2 regions of the Pediococcus acidilactici genome follow, and region 1 is predicted to be linked to the other one. Evidence: predicted binding sites of a transcription regulator. Region 1 holds the regulator's gene; the other holds the start of a gene.

Region 1 (11,450 bases):
ATTAATTCCTTAATCAACCTTAACTGGCAGGCGATTGGGATTACCTACATGTCGGTTCCACTATTTATAGTGCTTTTTGCATATTACAAAATTAAGTATAAGACTAAATTAATTCCATTAGAGGAGATCGACTTAAGTCGGCCGAATATCACGAAAAAGTGATTTTTTCAAGATGTTGTTTTGCGTTCGTTTGGTGGTACAATATGTGGTGCTATTAAATGAAAAAGGGGTATCTTAAATGATTGCTTTATCAGGTCCAATCGGCGCCGGCAAGACGTCACTGACGGAATTATTAACCCAGCATTGGGGTAGCGATGCTTATTATGAATCGGTAGATGACAACAAAATTTTGCCGCTCTTCTATAAGGATCCAAAACGTTACGCATTTTTATTACAGATTTATTTTCTAAACAAACGGCTAGATAGCATCAAGCAAGCTAACGACGGATTTAGAAGCGTAATGGATCGCTCAATTTATGAGGATTCGTTACTCTTCCATCTAAACGCTGATTTAGGACGGGCGACCGAAACCGAAGTCAAGATTTACGATTCGTTGTTGAGCAACATGATGCAAGAGTTACCACGGCTTTCATACAAGAAAAACCCGGACCTTTTGATTCATATTGATATTTCGTTTGATACCATGTTAAAACGGATTAAAAAACGCGGTCGTTCATACGAACAGATTGAAAACGACCCGTCCTTATACGATTACTATAAGGAATTAAATCGGCGTTACGTATCGTGGTTTGAAAACTACGACCAAAGTGCCAAGATTAGAATTGATGGCGATAAGTATGACTTTGTGGAAGACCCTAGCGCACGTCAACAAGTTATCCAATTAGTTGAAGAAAAGATTTCGCAAATTTAATTGCGGAAGTTGCATCTTTTTTGTATAATACGGTTAACAATTAAATAGTTCAGTTGTTAACAAGGCGTTTTAAGTAGGTTTTTAGAGAGGTCCGGATGGTGGAAAGGGCTAACCGAAACTCCGGCGCTGATTAAACAAATGGGTAATGCCATTCGGTGATTCCGTTACCATCATGAAAGTGCGCCAGTAATGGTGAACTTGGGTGGTACCGCGAAAAGAGCCTCTTCGTCCCAATTGGGAGGGAGGCTCTTTTTATTTTGATTTTAGTAAGGAGGAATTTGCATGTTAGATTTAAAGATGATTCGTAACCATACTGATGAAGTTAAGGAAAAGTTAGCTACCCGTGGGGTTCAACCAGAAACGATTGACCAGCTATTGGCAAAGGATAACCAACGCCGGGAGTTGATTGTAAAGAGCGAAAGCTTAAAGAAAGTTCGAAATGACGTTTCGGACCAAATTTCCCAGATGAAACGTAACCACGAAGATGCTAACGAACCAATTCAAAAAATGCGGAAAGTTAGCCAAGAAATTAAAGAACTCGATGAGCAATTAGAAAAGGTTGCTGCGGAAGTAGAAGACCAAGCGGCCCACTTGCCTAACTTACCACATCCTGACGTACCGGTAAGCTTAACCGAGGAAGGCAGCGTTGAATTACGTAAATTTGGCACCCCTCGGAAGTTTGATTTCAAGCCCAAAGCCCATTGGGAAATTGGCGAAGATTTGGGAATTTTAGACTTTGAACGGGCTGCTAAGGTTGCTGGTAGTCGGTTTGTTTACTACGTTGGCGATGGTGCGCGTCTCGAACGTGCAGTTTACAATTTCTTCTTAGATCAAAACGTGGCGGCCGGATTTACCGAAGAAATCACGCCTTACATGGTTAATGATGCGTCGATGTTTGGAACTGGCCAATTTCCTAAGTTTAAGGAAACGCACGCTGGTTATGAAATTAAAGATGAACCACTAACTCTAATTCCGACGGCGGAAGTACCATTAGTTAACTTCTACCGGGATGAAATTTTGGATGAAGACCAGTTGCCAATTAACGTGACTGCACTTTCACCAGCCTTTCGTTCGGAAGCAGGAAGCGCTGGACGGGACACCCGTGGTTTAATCCGGATGCACCAATTTAATAAGGTAGAAATGGTTAAGATCACAAAACCAGAAGATTCTTGGCAAGAATTAGAAAAACTTACGCGCCACGCGGAAACCCTTTTACAAAAGCTAGGATTGCCATACCACGTGATTACGTTGACGACCGGGGACATGAGTTTTACGGCTGCAATGACTCACGACTTAGAAGTATGGATTCCAGCGCAAAACAAGTACCGCGAAATTTCAAGTTGCTCGAACACCACTGATTTCCAAGCGCGTCGTGCTCACATTCGTTACCGCGATGAAAATGGTAAGTTACAGTATGTCCACACGTTAAATGGTTCGGGACTTGCTGTTGGCCGGACGGTAGCCGCAATTTTGGAAAACTACCAAAATGAAGATGGTACGGTTACCGTTCCAGACGTTTTGGTGCCATATATGCAAGGAACCAAGGTAATTGGTAAAAATTAATAATTTAGGTTAAAAATAACGGCAGGGCTTGGTGTTTTATCCAAGATGCTTATAAATAAGGATTAATCTTTTATTGCAGAAGGTTAATCCTTATTTTTTTAACCATTTTACGTGCCGATGTAGTGGGCAATCATTCGTAGCAAACGGTTTAATTTAGAGTTTCGAAAAAAAGTTTAAAAAAGTGATTGACAACTAATGGTTTAATCCGTATTATATATAAATGTGTTCACGAGGTTTATGGAGGATTAGCTCAGTTGGGAGAGCATCTGCCTTACAAGCAGGAGGTCACAGGTTCGAGCCCTGTATCCTCCATTGAGATTATTCTCAGTGGTTTTAAATGTTACATGCGGGCGTGGCGGAATTGGCAGACGCGCAAGATTTAGGTTCTTGTATCGAAAGGTGTGGGGGTTCGAATCCCTTCGCCCGCATAGGGATTAAGCCGACTTAGCTCAGTTGGCAGAGCATCTGTCTTGTAAACAGAGGGTCGGAGGTTCGAATCCTCTAGTCGGCATTTTGCGGAAGTAGTTCAGTGGTAGAACATCACCTTGCCATGGTGGGGGTCGCGGGTTCGAATCCCGTCTTCCGCTTTAACTTAATAATTATGCACCCATAGCGCAACTGGATAGAGTGTCTGACTACGAATCAGAAGGTTGCAGGTTCGACTCCTGCTGGGTGCATCCTTTAAACGTCAATCGTTGGATTGGCGTTTTTTTGTGTCCTGAACCAACGTGACGGGAGATTCGGATTATTTTGAAATTGCCTAATTGGCAAAGTGCGCCATTGTGAAAAACAGCGATTGCGAAAATTAAGTTTTGTGATATAATTTTTAAGTGCTGGAAGGCTCTTGCGAGTATTCTTAACGATTGATTATTTGCACCCATAGCGCAACTGGATAGAGTGTCTGACTACGAATCAGAAGGTTGTAGGTTCGAGTCCTACTGGGTGCATTGATTAAGCATTGGTCAGCATGGCTGAGTAGTGCTTTTTCATTTTTAAGCTTCTAATACGAAGTTGCTCGGGAAATAGCTCAGCTTGGTAGAGCACCACGTTCGGGACGTGGGGGTCGCAGGTTCAAATCCTGTTTTCCCGATTTATCGATTAAGCGAATAAAGTGACTTTTTGATCATATTGGTCACTACCCAAGTCACCGAAATAAAAAGCGTTTTGCAAGAATTTTAAGTTCTTGGAAAATGCTTTTTATTTTTGAGCCTGAGCGGAAGTTTCCAGTACCTGTTGCGGAATTAGTTAGGGTAAGTGATTACTTATGAGATGAATTTATCTAGGGAAAAAATCCGAAACAGGGTGCTTAAAATCCACGATATTCGTTAGCGCAGACAAAAATGTTGACATAAAGTAAGTATAGTTGTAAATTAATATTTGTAATCGGTTACATCATTACAAATAAAAAATCGAGGTAAGTTTAGATGAGTGAAAAGACTGTACCAGCAAGTGTCGCAATGTTAAGAGTCCTTCAGGCTTGGGATATTAAACGTGTTTTTGGATATCCAGGTGGTTCGTTTAATTCAACAATGAACGCTTTAGACCTAGAAAAGGATCGAATCCAATATGTGCAAGTTCGCCATGAACAAGTTGGCGCCCTCGCTGCCGCTGCTGAAGCAAAGCTAACCGGCAAGATTGGAGTTGCCTTTGGTTCAGCAGGTCCCGGTGCGGTTAACATGTTGAATGGTTTATATGACGCTAAGGAAGACCATACCCCCGTGTTGGCACTAGTTGGGCAAGTACCTCATAGCAACATGAATTACGATTTCTTCCAGGAATTTCCTGAAGTTCCAATGTTCCAGGACGTGGCCGTTTATGACCGCTGCGTAATGACCCCGGAAAGTCTTCCATACGTGGTTGATAAGGCTATTCGGGCAGCGTACAAAAACCGCGGACCAGCGGTAGTGGTAATTCCTAATGATTTCGGTTACGTTCAGATTCCGGACGTAAATTATGCTTCGACTGCGTTATTAGAAAAGCAAACTCCTAAACAAACACCAACTGACGAAGAAGTAGATCAATTCTTGAAGATGGTTCGCGAAGCTAAACGACCAGTCTTCCACGTGGGTTCCGGAATTAAGGACCATCAAGATCTCTTGAAGAAAGTTGCTGAAAAACTACAAATCCCCGTAACCATTACTGGTCTAGCAAAAGGTAAGGTTGACGATGATTGGGAAGGTAACTTGGGTACCACTAACCGGGCAGCATCCAAGGCAGCTGACGAAGCCTTTGCAACTGCTGACTTAGTGATTGCGCTCGGCGCTGACTTCCCGTTTGCCAACCTAGTTTACCGGACTCATGATTTCAAGTTTGTTCAAATTGACAACGACGAATCTCAATTCGGACGTCATCACTTCTTGGACTTAGGAATCTGGGCGGATTCGGGCAAGTTCTTGGAAAAAGTTTTGGAACGGTCCGAAGCTGTTGAAAATCGGCCATTCTACCAAGCAACGGTTGCCGACATGCAAGATTGGAAAGCATACTTGAATAAGTTAATGAAGAAGGCGGACGGTCCGCTATCTTACGAACAAATTTATCGGGAAATTAACCGGATTGCGGATAAAGATGCGGTCTTTGGCATTGATACTGGTGACAACATCATCAACTCCTTCCGCTTCCTTGATTTGAAGGGCGATAAGCAGTGGACGATTTCTGCATTATTTGCCACGATGGGCTACGGAATTCCGGCTGCAATCGCAGCAAAACTTGCATATCCAGACCGGCAAGTGTTTAGTATTTCAGGAGATGGGGCAGCTTCAATGGTAATTCACGACTTGTTGACCGAAGTGAAATACCACTTGCCAATTATTAACATCATCACTTCTAACCAAACCCTTAACTTTATTAAGTCAGAACAAGATGATATTCAAATGAATCATTCTGGAATTGATCTTGAAGACGCTGACTATGCCAAAATTGCGGAAGCGATGGGTGCAAAGGGAATTACAATTAGAACCTTAGATGAATTACCAGCGGCCTTTGATAAGGCGTTAGAATATCAAAAAGCTGGCGAACCAGTAGTAATTGATGCTAAAATTACCGACCAACGGGGATTGCCTGTTGAAGAATTGGAATTCGACAATCAAGCGGCAAACTTCACCGAAAAGATCTCGGCTGCTTATCAAGCAACCCACGGTGAAAAGTCAGTCAGTGATTTCTTTAGCGACTACGATGGAGCCGAATTGAAGCCGTTAACGGATTACTTTGCTAAGTTTGGTGTGGAAAAATAGTTTACTAAGCTTGCATTTTAAACTCATTTAAAATAAGATAGAAACCTTCAGAAAAGAAGTGGAAGCGGAATTTAATTAAATTCTAAACGCCACTTCTTTTTGTGCTCTTAGCCCAAGAACGGAAAAATACCGTGAAACCGGTTAATACCGATAATTTTGAACAATATCTTTTACAATTGCCGACCAGTTTCGTATAATAATAGTCAATATTAGTCAAAGTAGGGAGAGGTGGTCGTTATGCAAGGACAGAATATTTCGGATATAATCGAGCGATACTTGAAAGAAATTTTAGCTGATTCGGAGGAAGTTGAGATTCGGCGTTCTGAAATTGCGGATCAGTTTGACGTAGTACCATCCCAAATTAACTACGTAATTAAAACCCGGTTTACCATCCAAAACGGTTATTTAGTTGAAAGTAAGCGCGGCGGCGGTGGCTATATCCGGATTGAAAAAGTTAAATTGCTAGATGATATTGACGTATTAGATTCGTTGATCCGGGTGATTGGCGATTCAATTAATGAACGAGACGCAATTTCTATTTTAAGCAGTTTATATGAAGATGCGGTTTTAAGTAAGCGGGAAGCTAATCTACTAGCTGCAACAATTGCCAAGAGTACCTTAAACATTGGCGATCGGAAACTAGAAGACCAGATTCGCGCAAAAATCATTATCGGAGTTTTAAATCACCTTCGATATGAGTAACGAGTTTAGAGAAAGACAGGTGGACAATGGAAAATTTATTTACTCCTAGCGCACGCAACGTGTTAATTATTGCTCAAGAGCAAGCCAAACGGTTTAAACATCCCGCGGTGGGAACGGAGCATTTACTATTAGCACTAACGATTGAAAACAACGGCGTTGCCCACAGTGTGTTAGAACAATTTAATGTCACCGAAATTGATGTAATTGAAGAAATTGAGCAGTTTACGGGTTACGGCAACTTACGCTTAACCAAAAATGATTACTTGCCATATTCGCCAAAGGCTAAAGAGATTTTAGCGAATGCGGGAGACCAAGCGCGGCAATTAAAAGCTGCTAAGATTGGTACAGAACACATTCTATTAGCGCTGATTCAAGATGAGACCATCTTATCTTCGCGAGTTCTGTTAGCGTTGGATACTGACGTTGCGGACGTCCGTAAAGTAACGTTACGTAAGCTGGGGGTTAACCCAGCAACCCAAAGTCGGCGTGCTAAGCAACGGGCGACGACAACGAAGGGAACTCCAACGTTGGATTCGGTTGCCCGGGATTTAACTGCCATGGCGGAAGCCGGCAAAATTGACCCAATGATCGGGCGAGAAAACGAACTCCGACGGGTTATTCAAATTTTGAGTCGGCGAACCAAGAACAACCCGGTATTGATTGGGGAACCTGGAGTTGGTAAAACGGCGATTGCGGAAGGTCTCGCACAACGAATCATTGCCGATGACGTGCCTGAAGATATGAAAAACAAACGCTTGATGATGCTTGAAATGGGTGCGTTGGTTGCGGGAACCAAGTACCGGGGCGAATTTGAAGACCGCTTGAAGAAGGTTATCGAAGAAATTCGCCAAGATGGCAAAGTTATCCTATTTATTGACGAATTGCACACCTTAATCGGGGCTGGTGGTGCGGAAGGTGCCATTGATGCTTCCAACATCTTGAAACCGGCGTTAGCGCGTGGAGAACTACAAACCATCGGGGCGACAACCCTAAATGAATATCAAAAATATATTGAAGCGGATGCAGCTTTAGAACGACGGTTTGCCAAGGTAGAAGTTGATGAACCTACCCAAGCAGAAGCAGTCCAAATTTTACAAGGAATCCGGCCAAAATATGAAGAACACCATAAAGTTCGGATTACTGATGAAGCAATTCAACAGGCGGTAAACTTGTCGGCTCGTTACATTTCCGATCGGTTCCTTCCTGATAAGGCGATTGATTTAATTGACGAAGCAGCCGCTAAGATTCGAATCGACGCTGCCGAAAAGCAGAGTAAACGAGAAACTGACGAAGATAAGTTAGCTCGGTTGAAGGCAGATAAGGAAGCCGCCATTGACCGCCAAGACTTTGAAACCGCGGCCGAAATTCGGAAAAAGGAAATGAAACTGCGGAAAAAGGTCGAACGAGCAGCTGCCCGGCAAGCAGAAGCGGAACAGCCAGTTGAATATAAGTTACAAGAAACTGGTGAAGACGTTGCTCAAATTGTTTCCGATTGGACCGGGGTGCCGGTTACTCAAATGAAGCAATCTGAATCGGAACGGTTGGTTAACTTAGAAAAAATCTTGCACGAACACGTAATTGGGCAAGACGAGGCCGTTTCTTCAGTAGCTCGGGCAATCCGACGGGCCCGGTCCGGATTGAAAAATCCTAAACGACCAATTGGTTCATTTATGTTCCTTGGCCCAACTGGGGTAGGGAAGACGGAGCTGGCGAAGACCCTTGCTAACGTAATGTTTGGTTCAGAAGATAACATGATCCGGATTGACATGTCGGAATACATGGAACGTTTTAGCACCAGCCGGTTAGTAGGTTCGGCTCCTGGATACGTTGGCTATGACGAAGGTGGCCAACTGACCGAACAAGTTCGGCGAAAGCCATACTCGGTAGTCTTATTTGATGAAGTCGAAAAGGCCCATCCGGACGTGTTTAATTTGTTGCTCCAAGTCTTCGATGATGGATTCTTGACCGATTCGAAGGGTCGCCGGGTCGACTTTAGAAATACGATCATCATTATGACTTCTAATTTAGGGGCGACGGCGTTGCGGGATGAAAAATCAGTCGGTTTTGGAGCCCAAAACATGGCTGATGATTACCAAGCAATGGCTGCAAAGGTTAAGGAAGTCTTGAAGCAAAGTTTCCGACCAGAATTCTTAAACCGGATTGACGAAACGATTGTCTTCCATTCCTTAACCAAGCCAGAGTTGCATCAAATTGTAAAATTGATGTCGAAGGATATTATTCGGCGGATGAGTGCGCAAGGAATTAACATGAAATTCACTCCAGCCGCAATTGACGTGGTAGCCGAAGCCGGGTTTGATCCTGAATACGGTGCTCGCCCAATTCGTCGAGCACTTCAAACACAAGTAGAAGATCAACTTAGTGAAATGTTGCTTGCTGGGCAAGTTAAGGTAGGCGACGACGTGACGATCGGGGCCCGCAACCACAAAATCACTTTTAAAGTGAAGGATGCTAAACCGGTAAGCAGTACAAGTAAATAAATGATTTGACAAAGCTTTTAAAAGAGCATAGAATATAATCTGTATGTTAAAGCTGGGTTAAATGAAACAGTGCGATCTATTGTCCGCAGTGTTTTAGAAAAAAAGCAAAAATAGTTTCTTGAATTAGGAACTGTTTTTGGTTTTTTTTTGCTAAAAAACAGGTGCTGGATCAATTTGTAATCAAATTGTAACATTTAACTTGTCTTAGAAATTGGAGAGGTGAATAACTTGGCAGGACATTTAGTTAAGTATGGTAAACATCGTACGCGCCGGAGCTATGCACGAATTAAAGAAGTACTCGATTTACCAAACTTAATCGAGATTCAAACGGATTCGTACCAATGGTTCTTAGACGAAGGTCTTCGGGAAATGTTCAACGACATTATGCCGATTGAAGATTTTGCCGGTAAATTGTCACTTGAGTTCGTTGACTATCAGTTGTTAGAACCAAAGTATACCGTTGATGAAGCTCGTGAACATGAAGCAAACTACTCTGCGCCATTGCACGTTACGTTGCGGTTGACTAACCATGAAACGGGTGAAATCAAGTCTCAAGACGTCTTCTTTGGGGACTTCCCATTAATGACGGAACAAGGAACTTTCATTATTAATGGTGCTGAACGGGTTATTGTTTCACAATTGGTTCGTTCACCAGGGGTTTATTACAACTTAGACGTTGACAAAAATAATCGTAATATTTGGGGCGCAACGGTAATTCCTAACCGGGGTGCTTGGTTAGAATATGAAACTGATGCTAAGGAAGTTTCTTACGTTCGTATCGACCGGACTCGGAAGATTCCAATGACGGAATTAGTTCGGGCACTTGGTTTTGGTTCTGACGAAGAAATCATTGATATCTTTGGTGGGTCAGACAGTTTAGACTTTACCCTTGATAAAGATGTGCATAAAAATCCGGAAGATTCGCGAGTTGCGGAATCCTTAAAAGACATTTATGAACGTCTTCGTCCTGGTGAACCTAAAACCGCGGACAGTTCGCGGAGCTTATTGACTGCGCGCTTCTTTGATCCAAAGCGTTACGATATGGCACCAGTTGGTCGTTACAAGGTTAACAAGAAGTTAAGCTTGAAGACCCGCTTGCTAGGTCAAACCCTCGCTGAAACCCTTGCTGACCCAGATACAGGGGAAGTATTGGCTCAAAAGGGTGACGTTGTTGACAAAGACGTAATGAAGAAGTTGGCACCTTACCTTGATCGTCAAGATTTCAAGATGGTTACTTACCAACCTTCTGATGAAGCGGTAGTTCCAGAACCAATGACGATTCAAGTAATTAAGATTCAAGACCCTAACGATCCTGAACGTGAATTAAAGATGATCGGTAATGGGAACATTGATTTGAAGCTCAAGCACATTACTCCTGCCGATATTATTGCTTCAATTAACTACTTCTTCCTATTACAACAAGGAATTGGTAGCACTGATGATATTGATCACTTGGGTAACCGTCGGATTCGTTCAGTTGGTGAATTGTTACAAAACCAATTCCGAATTGGTTTAGCTCGGATGGAACGGGTTGTTCGGGAACGGATGTCAATCCAAGATGCCGAAACCGTTACGCCACAACAATTAATTAATATTCGTCCAGTAGTGGCAGCAACTAAAGAATTCTTTGGTTCTTCACAATTGTCACAGTTCATGGATCAAACCAACCCGCTTGGCGAATTGTCGCATAAGCGTCGTCTTTCAGCTCTTGGACCAGGTGGTTTAACTCGTGACCGTGCTGGATACGAAGTCCGGGACGTTCACTATACTCACTATGGTCGGATGTGCCCAATTGAAACTCCCGAAGGTCCTAATATCGGATTGATCAATAACTTGGCTTCTTACGGAAAGATTAACCGTTACGGCTTTATTGAAACACCATACCGCCGGGTTTCTTGGAAAGATCACAAGGTAACCGACCGGATCGATTACTTGACTGCTGACGAAGAAGACCAATTCGTTATCGCCCAAGCGAACTCGCCGTTAAATGACGATGGTTCCTTCGTGGATGACGTAGTTATGGCTCGTCATGAAAGTGACAACATTGAAACCAGCATTGAAAACGTCGACTACATGGACGTTTCACCTAAGCAAGTAGTTGCGGTTGCGACGGCATGTATTCCTTTCTTGGAAAACGATGACTCTAACCGTGCTTTGATGGGTGCGAACATGCAGCGTCAGGCGGTTCCTTTGCTTGACCCTCACGCACCATTGATTGGTACTGGTATTGAATATAAAGCTGCACACGACTCAGGAGTTGCTTTGTTATGTCAACATCCTGGGGTTGTTGAATACGTTGATGCTCGTGAAATTCGGGTTCGTCGTGATGACGGTGCACTAGACACTTACAAATTGATGAAGTTCCGTCGTTCTAACGGCGGTAAGAACTACAACCAACGTCCAATTGTTCGGGTTAACGACAAGGTTGACGCCGACGATGTATTGGCTGATGGTCCATCAATGGAATTAGGTGAATTAGCGCTCGGTCAAAACCCATTGATTGCCTTCATGACGTGGCAAGGTTATAACTTCGAAGATGCGATTGCGATTAACGAACGCTTGGTTCGTGACGACGTTTATACTTCT
Region 2 (11,450 bases), 960 kb from region 1:
GAACGCGAACTGCTTGCCCCAATCAAGTCGGAGGCCCAGCTGGTGATTGACACTAGTAATTTAACGCCTCGCGAATTAAGAAGTAAAATTTTTAACCAATTTTCAACCAACAAAACGGTTCCTAAATTCCATATTGAAGTAGTTTCGTTTGGCTACAAATACGGGTTACCGATTGACGCAGACATCACTATGGACGTGCGTTTTTTGCCTAACCCATACTACGTGCCGGAACTAAAAAATCAGGTGGGAACCGATCAACCGGTGTACGATTATGTAATGAACCAGCCGGCTACGGAAAAATTTTACCAAGCTTATTTAAAGCTGCTGATGGATATTATGCCGGGGTACCAACAAGAGGGAAAGTCGAATTTGACGATCGCGATTGGCTGTACCGGTGGGCAACATCGTTCAGTAGCGATTGCGGAGCGGTTAGGAAATGATTTAGCTAAGCACTACGTTACTCACATTTCTCACCGAGATGTAAATAAGCGAAAGGAAACGGTAAATCGCTCATGAGTAAAATCAAGGGACCTAAAATCGTGGTAATTGGGGGCGGGACTGGCCTTCCAGTTATCTTAAACGAGCTACACAAACGCAATGCAGACGTGACCGCCATCGTTACGGTGGCAGATGACGGAGGTTCTTCGGGAATCATTCGAGACTACGTTAACGTGGTTCCGCCGGGGGATATCCGGAACGTCATGGTGGCTTTGTCGGACATGCCGCCCGAACTCAAGGACATTTTCCAATACCGCTTTAAAAGTGAAGATAACTTTCTTGCCGGACATGCGATTGGTAATTTAATTATCGCCGCACTTTCTGAAATGCGGGGCGGAATTGACCCTGCAATCCGAGAATTATCGCAAATGCTTCAAATTGAAGGACATATTTATCCGGCAAGTGCTGAACCACTAGTGTTGCACGCTAAGTTTACGGATGGCACGAGCTTAGCAGGTGAATCAGAAATTACCGCGGCCCACAAGGATGTTAAACAGGTTTGGGTCGAAAACAATCCTTGGAGTGAGCATAAAAAGCCGCGGGCCGTTCCAGAAGCCTTAGAAGCTATTGAAGCAGCTGACGAAATTATCCTAGGACCGGGAAGTTTATTCACTAGTATTTTGCCAAACCTAATGATTGAAGACATTCGTAAGGCCGTTTTAGCGACCCAAGCGGAAATTGTTTACATTTGCAACATTATGACTCAAAAAGGCGAAACAATCGGCTTTACCGATGCCGACCACGTCCGCGTTTTAAACCAACATCTAGGTCGAAACTTTGTGGATACCGTGTTGGTTAATACCGAAAAAGTTCCTGAATCGTATATGGATTTCAACCGTTATGACGAAGTTTCCAAACAAGTAATTCATAATTTTAAAGGACTCCGCGAGCAAGGGGTACGAGTAATTTCGGATAACTTTTTGAAACTGCGTGACGGCGGTGCTTTCCATGATGGTGAAAAAGTGGTCGGTGAGCTAATGCACATCTGTAGCAACCCAATTAAGAAACAAGCATAGGAGGTGTGGTCGTGTCTTATGCCAGTGAAGTAAAAAAAGAGCTGACTAGCTTGGAAGTCCACGAACATAACGCAAAGGCTGAATTGATGGCGTTGATCCGGATGAACGGTTCAATTGGGATTAATAATCGGCAGTTAGTGTTAAATACTCAGACGGAAAATCCGGCGATTGCACGGCGGATTTACTCGCTACTAAAAAACTTCTACCACTTAGAAGCAGAGTTAAGTGTGCGTCGTAAGATGAAGCTGAAGAAAAACAATCTTTACATTGTGCGTTTGCGGACGGGCGCTCAGCAACTACTTAACGATTTATCAATTTTAAAAGACGATTTTCAAATTAACGAAACCGTTCCGGAGGGGCTCCTATCAACTGAATCGGAGCTACGCTCATATTTAAGGGGGGCCTTCTTAGCGGGAGGTTCGGTTAATAATCCCGAAACTAGTCGCTATCATTTGGAAATCTATTCGCTTTACGAAGCCCATAATCAAATGATTGCGGATTGGATCAATCAGTACCACCTCAACGCCCGGACAACGGAGCGCCGAAGCGGCTACATTGTTTACCTGAAGGAAGCCGAACATATCGCAGATTTTCTTCAACTAATTGGCGCAACCAATTCAATGTTAAAATTCGAAGATGTTCGAATTATGCGGGATATGCGTAATTCGGTTAATCGGTTGGTAAATTGCGAAAATGCTAATATGAATAAAGTTGCCAACGCTTCGATGAAGCAGATTAATAACATCCAGTACATTGATGAAGTGGTAGGACTCGACGAGTTGCCGCCTAAGCTGCGCGACATCGCGAAGACACGGTTAGCGCACCGGGAAGTTAGTTTGAAAGAGCTTGGCGAACTAGTGCCGGGTGGGCCAATTTCTAAATCGGGGGTTAACCACCGGTTAAGAAAGATTAATCAGTATGCAGAAAAGTTGCGAGCTTAAAGTTTTTCGCAATAAAAAATATTTCTTAAGAACTTTTGCATTGGTTAATACAGGACCAATGAATATAAATTTATCTAAAATACGTGGGGATGGACAGGAATACTGTTAACTTCGCGTATTTTTATTTTGCAAGTAAAATGTGCCAAAAGCGCTACACTACGGACTTTGTAACTATAATGTAAAACGTTTTAATAAACAGATGTGCTATCCTTAAGGGGATATATAAATCAACGCCGAAAAGGTTTGGATATAGGAGAGTAGTTAATATATGGAAATCAAAAAGCATTACAAAATGTTTAAGTCAGGGAAGAAGTGGGCATTCGCAAGTATCGCTACAGCTAGTTTGGGTTTGGTAGCACTCAATACTAATGCTGAAAAAGCACATGCGGATAGCGATGCGCAAGCTAACACTAATTCTGCAAGTCAACTTGATCAACAGACCAAAACGGCTCCGGTTAACGAAAAGCAAGTTACGTTAGCTAAGCCAGCGACTGTCAAAGCTAGTTCAGCTGCCGTTACAGCACAATCAGCAGCCCCAGCTTCTAGCGCTGCTCAATCTGCAGCTAAGGTTAACGCGGATAGTGCTGCAAAGGCTGACCAACATTCTGCTGCAGCAAAAGTTGAAACCAAAGCAACTACTTCTTCAGCAGTAAAACCAGCTAAGGAAGCCGCTTCAGCTAATGCAGTTAAAGCAGCCCCAGCTTCTAGTGCAGCTAAAAAGGTAAGTACTAGTGTAGCTAGTTCTGCAGCTCCAAGCTCGGCAGCAAGCAAGACGGTTACTTCAGCAGCCGTTAAGGATAGCGCAGCTAAGGAAGCCGTATCTTCAGCAGCTAATGTGAAATCAAGTTCTGCCGCAGCTAAAACTTCGGTTAATTCAAGTGCGGTTTCTGAAGCTGCCCAAAAAGACGCTAAAGCGGAAAAAACTGCAGAAAAGAAGACCGATAACTCATCGAAGGACTACACGATTGATAATACATATCGGTTAGCTGATAACGAAGGTAGCGATCAAAAGACTAACAATAAAATTATCGTTGCCCATGCCGTTGGACAATACTCATCTGCTCGCGACGTTGCTATCTACGAAAAACGGGAATGGGATAGTAGTGAAACCTACGTTCAATACATCGTTGGAGATGGCGGACGGGTATACGCCGTTGGAGAAGAAGGGTACGTTGCTTGGGGTGCTGGTAAATGGGCTAACGAAAATGCTCCCGTTCAAGTTGAATTAGCACAAACTTACTCGGATAGCCAATTCAAGAAGGACTACCAAACTTACGTTAACTTACTCCGTGATTCCGCAAAGAAGTGGAATATCCCAACAACTTTGGATAGTGATGAATACACTGGAATTAAGTCACATGTTTGGGTTACCGAACACGTTTGGGGAAATCACGTTGACCCATACGGTTACTTAGGTACTCATGGAATTACCAAGGAACAGTTTGCGCATGATTTGGCATATGGTTTCGGTAATGATGCTGCTAACGACAACCAAAACAATAATCAAAATGATAATCAAAACAACCAAAATAATAACCACCAAAATGACTCTTCAAATAACCATGGCAACCAAAATAACCAAAGCTACCATGTAGGCGACAAGGTTACCATCAAGAACAGTGCTTCTCACTGGGCAACTGGTCAATCCATTTACAATGGGGTTAAGGGGCATACTTACAAGATTATCCAAACTAATGGTCACAAGTTGTTGTTAGATCAAGTAATCAGCTGGATTAACGACGGTGATGTTTACAAGGCGGGTTCTAATTCCGGTTCGTCAAACAATCATAATAATAATCACACTACTAACAATGCGGACATTAAGGTTGGTACCGTGGTTACCATTAACAACAATGCTAGCCACTGGGCAACTGGTCAAAGCATCTACAGTGGTGTAAAGGGCAAGAGCTACAAGGTTATCCAAACTAACGGAAATCGTCTTTTATTGGATAAGGTAATTAGCTGGATTAACAAGGGCGACGTTCACGTTCCCGGTTCGAACTCGAATAACAATAACTCTGGCAACCAAAACCATAATAACGGCAATAACCACAATAATAACGGTAATACAGAATCAATCCACGTTGGCTCAAAAGTTACCATCAATAACAATGCTAAGCGTTGGGCAACTGGTCAAAATATTTATAGCGGTGTAAAGGGTAAGACTTACACGGTTATTCAAATGAACGGTAGCCGGCTATTGTTGGATAAGGTAATCAGCTGGATCAACAAGGGTGATGTTCACCTTCCTGGTTCAAACGGTTCGCAAAATAACAATAACAACAATAATAACCACGCTAATAATAACGATGGTACGATCCGGGTTGGTACAAACGTAACCATCAAGCCGTCTGCTAAACGTTGGGCAACCGGCCAAAACATCTACTACGGCGTAAAGGGTAAGAATTACAAAGTTATCCAAATGAACGGTAACCGCCTCTTGTTAGATAAGGTTATTAGTTGGATTAATAAGGGGGACGTATACGTTCCAGGTTCATCCAATAATAACAATAGCAACAGCAATAATAACCACAACAACGGTAGCAATTACCACTTTACCAACCAAAACTGGACGGCTGCTCAAACTAACTTTGTTAACAGCATTGCAGCAGACGTAATGAACGTTTGCCAAAACAATCATTTATACGCTTCCGTTGCAATGGCACAAGCCGTTGTAGAAAGTGCTTATGGTGCTTCAACTTTGGCTCAAGAAGCACACAACCTCTTTGGAATTAAGGCAGACAGCACGTGGCATGGTGCAACCTATACCAAGAATACTCAAGAAGTTATTAATGGTCGGGTAGTAACTATTTCAGCTGCGTTCAGAAAATACGATTCATTCAAGGATTCGATTGCGGACTACGCTAAGAAATTAGAATCACGTCCACAATACGCAAATGCATTTTCTAACCATGCGCACAACTACGTTGAATCAGTTAAAGCAATCAAAGCTGGCGGTTACGCAACGGCACCTACTTACGTAAGCAGCATTGTTAATTGCATTAATAACTATGGATTCTACAAATTAGATGGCTTGGACTCAGCAATTTCGTTGTAATTTCTGTAGATAAAATTTAATATAGGTGTATAAGCAGAAGAGGCTGGAACGTAATGTTACAGTCTCTTCTTTAATAAGTGAGTGATGGGGGATGAGCAAAAGTGAAGTATAAAGAATATCAATTTGTTCAGCTATGGGACGGCCGAATGGGTACAATTATTAAGACGCTGTCCAGTGGCGGCTATTTAATTGAAGATAATTTCTGGGGTTGGCTAGAAATGAAGAGTAAGGAAGATCCCGAACATTACATTTTCCCAAATACCGATGTAGAACGGCGCTTCTCTGCTTTGGAAGAAGAAATTGAAGGGGAAGCCCGAATGGCCGAAGAATGGTATGAATTTCGGTACAAAGTGATGGTTAGCGGTTTAGGAAATTAAACTATAGATAAAAAAGAGCTTGGAAATCGTTTTTGATTTCCAAGCTCTTTTGCTTTGCAAGTATCAGTAAGATTGCTTACTTAAGGCTTGCGTTCTTTTCCATGATACCGTCGATCAAACCATAATCAACTGCGTCTTGCGCAGAGAGGTAGTTATCCCGTTCCGTATCAAGGTTGATTTTTTCTAGCGGTTGACCAGAATTTTCTGCCAAAATTTTATTTAACTCTTTCCGAGTCTTCAAAATTTGTTCAGCGGCAATTTCAATTTCAGTTTGTTGACCTTGAGCACCACCAGAAGGTTGATGAATCATAACTTCTGAATGAGGCAATGCAAAACGTTTGCCCTTTGTACCAGAAGAAGCTAAAACACTGGCCATCGAAGCAGCCATTCCCATTACGATGGTTTGTACGTCAGCTTTAATGAAGTTCATCGTGTCGTAGATTGCCAATCCAGCAGTAACTACGCCACCTGGAGAGTTGATGTAAAGGTAAATGTCTTTTTCAGAGTCTTGTGCATCAAGGAATAGTAATTGAGAAATGATTGAGTTAGCCAAATCATCGTCAATTGGACCTGATAACATAATAATCCGATCTTTTAATAGTCGTGAGTAAATATCATAAGCACGTTCGCCACGTGATGATTGTTCAATAACGGTTGGAACCAAGTTCATAACTTAGTAGCCTCCTTTTCGGATAAAGATTTAGTATTAATTACTAACCATGGCTTTAGTTTATCTCATTGGTCAAAAAAGGTCAAATGTTTTTGCTCATTCATTAAAATTAATGCTTCAAAAGTACTATCTAGCACCAACAAGGAGTAAAGGATGGGGGAAGAAATGAAAATACTTGTTAAAACCTACGCTGGAATACTAAATACGGGTTTATCATGGATAAAGCGCTATTACTAGTATATAATCGACGTTAAAGAAGGACTTATCAAAATGGTAAGTTGTTTATAAAAAAATATCTGTCATCAGCAATTATTCAAATTACTAATAACAGATATCGGGAACTGAAGATGACAATTACTCGCAATCTCAGTACTTTTACGTTTCAGAATATAAAAAAATGCGCCATCGGGGAGTCGAACCCCGATCTTGAGAACCGGAATCTCACGTGCTATCCATTACACTAACGGCGCTTAACAAAATAAATTTTACATTATGTTGGCAAAAAAAACAAGCTAAAAATAATAGAATTATGGAGAAAAATTTTATGGTAATGAAGCAAGGATTTACGCAGAACCAAACGCAACAGCAAAAGCAAGTGCAGCGTTTGGCAATGACGCAAACACTACAGCAGTCAATTCAAATGCTGCAATACAATGCTGAAGAGTTGCAAAATTTCTTGAAACAAAAAGAAATGGACAACCCCTTAATTACCGTTGAAGTAGCTGAAGAACGGCCTTTAAGCAAGGTGTCGAAAAATTCCGACACGCATGAGACCTTTATGAATCAAATTGCTAGCGATACGGAACAATCATTATTTGATTATTTATTGGATCAAGTCCATCTAACTATGCGGGATACGCCACTAAGGAAGTTGGTTCTTTTCCTATTGGATTACGTTGACCAAAATGGTTATTTGCGAATCACGGAAGACGAAATTAAGCAAAAAACGCAGGCTGATGACATTGCCATCATGGATGCAGTCACGCTTTTGCAGCAACTGGATCCGCCCGGGGTCGGAGCCCGAACTCTGCAAGAATCATTAATGCTCCAAACTGAAAATGACGAGGGTTCGCCTGAGATTGCTTATATGGTCTTAGAAGAGTCGTTTGACGACTTAGTTGACCGTAATTGGGAAAAGATTGCTCAGCGATATGACATTACATTGGCTGAGGTTCAAGAAGTTTTCGACTACGTGCGCACTTTAACCCCAAATCCAGGAGCGGGCTTTGGTAAGCAAGATCGCGGATACATTACGCCAGACTTAATTTTCAAGTTGGAAAATGGCGAACCCCGACTAATCCAATCGAAAGCTTCGCGACCACGGGTCAGTTTTTCACAGGAATACTTTGAACAATTACGTAAAAAGGCTGACGATGAAGTAAGCAGCTACGTAAATGAGAAAAAACGCGAATACGATTGGATTGCCAAAAGCTTGACGCAACGCCAAGATACCATTTTAAGGGTGGGCAAGATAATTTTTGAGCGACAACAAGACTTTTTCCTTCAGAAGAGTAAAGAATTAAGTCCGTTGATGCTACGAGACGTGGCCAACAAATTACATTTACACGAATCGACGGTTTCTCGTGCGGTTAATGGCAAGTATATTGCAACGCCCTTTGGAACCTTCGAATTACGTTCTTTCTTCAGCAATGCGGTTAACCAGACTAGCGACGTCTCCGCCGATGCGGCCAAGCAAAAGATTAAGGCAATTATTGATCAAGAAGATAAGGAAAAGCCCATTTCAGACGCTAAAATTGAAAAGCAGTTAAAGGCGCAGGGGGTCACGATCTCCCGCAGAACGGTCGCTAAGTATCGGGAAGCGTTGGGAATCCCGTCGTCATCAAAACGAAAACGCTATCTGGAAAAATAAGCTTAAAATTAAATAGAATATTTAGGCAGGCAAATTTGCAAAATGATGGGGAGCTTGTTATAATTTGACTTGTAAGTGAGGTATGCAACAAGAATTAGTTCTTATGGTTGTGTGCCATTTATTTTTAAGTTGTTGGGTCGTTTTATGACACAGCTGGACAAATAAAGTCCCATATAGGAGATAACATGGATGATAATGAAATGGATTTATTAGAGTCTGTTGTCCCAGGTTTAATCAGCGAGTTTCTACAAAGATTTGATATTTTAAAATCAATCGACTTGTTGGCTCCAGTTGGTAGACGAGTTTTATCCGAACACTTACATCTAAGCGAGCGGGTTTTACGGTCCCAGACGGACGTGTTAAAGTCTCAAGGGTTGTTAAAGACCTCGCCAGCGGGGATGTCGCTATCGGATGAGGGTCGTCGGGTTATGAACGGATTGGAACCGGTGGCTAATAGATTCTTGGGCTTAACTAGCCAAGAAAAGCAATTAGCGGAACGGTTAAATATCGAACGGTGCTTCATTGTTCGCGGTGATCAAGCGGAGAGCCCGGTCGTTTCCAAGCAACTAGGAATTGTCTTAAATGACGCACTTGCAAAATTATTGCCGGAGGGTAATAATACTATAGTGGTGATGGGCGGATCGACGATGGCGTCGGTAGCGACGAGGCTTAAACCAGAGCTCTCACAGCACCGCCAGTTGATTTTTGTTCCTGGAAGGGGCGGCATTGGCGAATCAGTTTCTAAGCAAGCTAATTCAGTTGCCGCTACGATGGCCAAGCAGACCGCAGGGGAAGCTAAGTCATTATATATTCCGGAACAACTCAGCGAAAGCACATATCACCCGCTACTAAATGAACCAACGGTGAGACCGGTGTTGGACCTAATCGTGCATGCCGGGGTTGCCATCCACGGGATTGGCCGAGCAGATGCGATGGCTCAAAGACGAGGAGTTAACTCCGAAATCAAGAGTTATTTGCGGAAGGCGCGGGCCGTGGGAGAAGCGTTCGGCTCTTTCTATAATAAGGAAGGTCGGATCTTATATCAGGTTCATCGCATTGGACTCCAATTACAGGATGTCCAGCATTTCAATCATGTATTTGCCGTGGCCGGTGGTCATGACAAGGCTCAAGCGATTGAGTCGTACATGAAAATTGCACCGCATCAGACAATTTTAATTACTGATGAAGGTGCCGCAAACGTGATTTTAAAAAAGTGAGGCCAATTGTGACTGAACTTTTTAAAATAAATTATTTTTTTAGATTCCTAAAGGAGGAAATCTTAGTATGACTGTAAAGATTGGTATTAATGGTTTTGGACGTATCGGTCGTTTGGCATTCCGTCGTATCCACGAATTGGGTGCAAAGTCAAATGATATCGAAGTAGTTGCTATCAACGATTTGACAAGTCCTGCATTATTAGCACACTTGCTCAAATATGATTCAACACATGGTACTTTCCCTGGCGAAGTTAGCGCAACAGATGACGCTATCGTTGTTGATGGTAAGAAGTACCACGTTTACGCAGAACCTCAAGCTCAAAACATTCCTTGGGTTAAGGAAGACGGCGTAGACTTCGTACTTGAATGTACAGGTTTCTACACATCAAAAGAAAAGTCACAAGCTCACTTAGACGCTGGTGCAAAACGTGTATTGATCTCAGCTCCTGCTGGTTCAGACCTTAAGACAGTTGTTTACAACGTAAACGATGATGTTTTAACTGCTGACGACCGCATCGTTTCAGCTGGTTCATGTACAACAAACTGCTTGGCACCAATGGCATACTTCTTGAACAAAGAATTTGGTCTTGAAGTTGGTACAATGACAACAATCCATGCTTACACAAGTACACAAATGATCCTTGACGGCCCTGTTCGTGGTGGAAACTTCCGTTCTGCACGTGCTGCTGCAGCTAACACAATTCCTCACTCAACTGGTGCTGCTAAGGCTATCGGCCTTGTTATCCCAGAATTGAACGGTAAATTACAAGGACATGCACAACGTGTTCCTGTTGTTGACGGTTCATTAACAGAACTTGTTTCAATTCTTGACAAGGATGTTACAGCTGAAGAAGTTAATGCTGCAATCAAGAAGCATACAGAAGGCAACGAATCATTTGGTTGGAACGAAGACGAAGTAGTATCAAGCGACATCATTGGTACAACTTACGGTTCAATCTTCGACCCAACACAAACAGAAGTTACAAAGGCTGGCGACAAGCAATTAGTTAAGACTGTTGCTTGGTACGACAACGAATACGGCTTCACTTGCCAAATGGTACGTACTTTATTGAAATTTGCTACTCTTTAAGATTAAATTCTTAAATATTTGTAGATTTCAAACCGTCTAATCGGTCTTGGAGACGGAGGGAGGTCACTTCCTCCGTCTCTTTTTTTAAGAAAAAATAATTTATTGCTCACTTAAAAGGAGGAATTATCTTGGCTAAATTAACAGTTTCAGATTTAGATGTTAAAGGCAAGAAAGTTTTGATGCGCGTTGATTTCAACGTGCCAGTTAAAAATGGTGTGATCGGTGACGATAACCGTATCGTAGCCGCACTACCAACCATCAAATACATCATTGAAAATGGTGGAAAGGCAATCCTCTTCTCTCACTTAGGTCGGATCAAGAAGGAAGAAGACAAGAAAGAATTGACTCTTCGTCCAGTTGCTCAACGTCTTTCAGACTTGCTTGGCAAGCCAGTTACTTTTGTTCCCGTAACTCGCGGTGCACAATTAGAAGACGCAGTTAACGGCTTGAACGACGGTGACGTATTGTTATTCGAAAACACACGTTTCGAAGACCTTGACGGCAAGAAGGAAAGTGGCAACGATCCTGAATTAGGTAAGTACTGGGCATCACTTGGCGACATGTTCGTTAACGATGCATTTGGTACAGCACACCGTTCACACGCATCAAACGTTGGTGTTGCTACAGCAATGAAGGCAGAAGGCAAGAAAGTTGCTGCTGGTTTCTTAATGGAAAAGGAAATCAAGTTCTTAGGTGAAGCTGTTGACGATCCT

What was found. The regulator CtsR, encoded in region 1, represses protease genes until heat stress. The targets are predictions, from matches to a motif close to TTGGTCAAAAAAGGTCAAANA.
Region 2: clpP (ATP-dependent Clp endopeptidase proteolytic subunit ClpP) is a predicted target of CtsR. The motif match lies at 6,629-6,649, and genes of this name have one in related genera.

What each region holds. Positions count from the first base shown of each region.
Region 1 covers NZ_CP066046.1:218,492-229,941, forward strand. The annotation lists gene I6H64_RS01065 (amino acid permease) at 1-162, shown strand, start outside; gene I6H64_RS01070 (deoxynucleoside kinase) at 239-871, shown strand; gene serS (serine--tRNA ligase) at 1,154-2,434, shown strand; tRNA gene I6H64_RS01080 (tRNA-Val) at 2,674-2,746, shown strand; tRNA gene I6H64_RS01085 (tRNA-Leu) at 2,781-2,862, shown strand; tRNA gene I6H64_RS01090 (tRNA-Thr) at 2,873-2,945, shown strand; tRNA gene I6H64_RS01095 (tRNA-Gly) at 2,950-3,021, shown strand; tRNA gene I6H64_RS01100 (tRNA-Arg) at 3,038-3,111, shown strand; tRNA gene I6H64_RS01105 (tRNA-Arg) at 3,308-3,381, shown strand; tRNA gene I6H64_RS01110 (tRNA-Pro) at 3,451-3,524, shown strand; gene spxB (pyruvate oxidase) at 3,859-5,664, shown strand; gene I6H64_RS01120 (CtsR family transcriptional regulator) at 5,902-6,366, shown strand; gene I6H64_RS01125 (ATP-dependent Clp protease ATP-binding subunit) at 6,393-8,864, shown strand; gene rpoB (DNA-directed RNA polymerase subunit beta) at 9,093-11,450, shown strand, end outside.
Region 2 covers NZ_CP066046.1:1,321,889-1,333,338, reverse strand. The annotation lists gene rapZ (RNase adapter RapZ) at 1-516, shown strand, start outside; gene I6H64_RS06705 (gluconeogenesis factor YvcK family protein) at 513-1,514, shown strand; gene whiA (DNA-binding protein WhiA) at 1,526-2,455, shown strand; gene I6H64_RS06695 (glucosaminidase domain-containing protein) at 2,724-5,513, shown strand; gene I6H64_RS06690 (hypothetical protein) at 5,615-5,890, shown strand; gene clpP (ATP-dependent Clp endopeptidase proteolytic subunit ClpP) at 5,967-6,560, opposite strand; tRNA gene I6H64_RS06680 (tRNA-Arg) at 6,959-7,030, opposite strand; gene rpoN (RNA polymerase factor sigma-54) at 7,105-8,430, shown strand; gene I6H64_RS06670 (sugar-binding transcriptional regulator) at 8,616-9,647, shown strand; gene gap (type I glyceraldehyde-3-phosphate dehydrogenase) at 9,715-10,737, shown strand; gene I6H64_RS06660 (phosphoglycerate kinase) at 10,866-11,450, shown strand, end outside.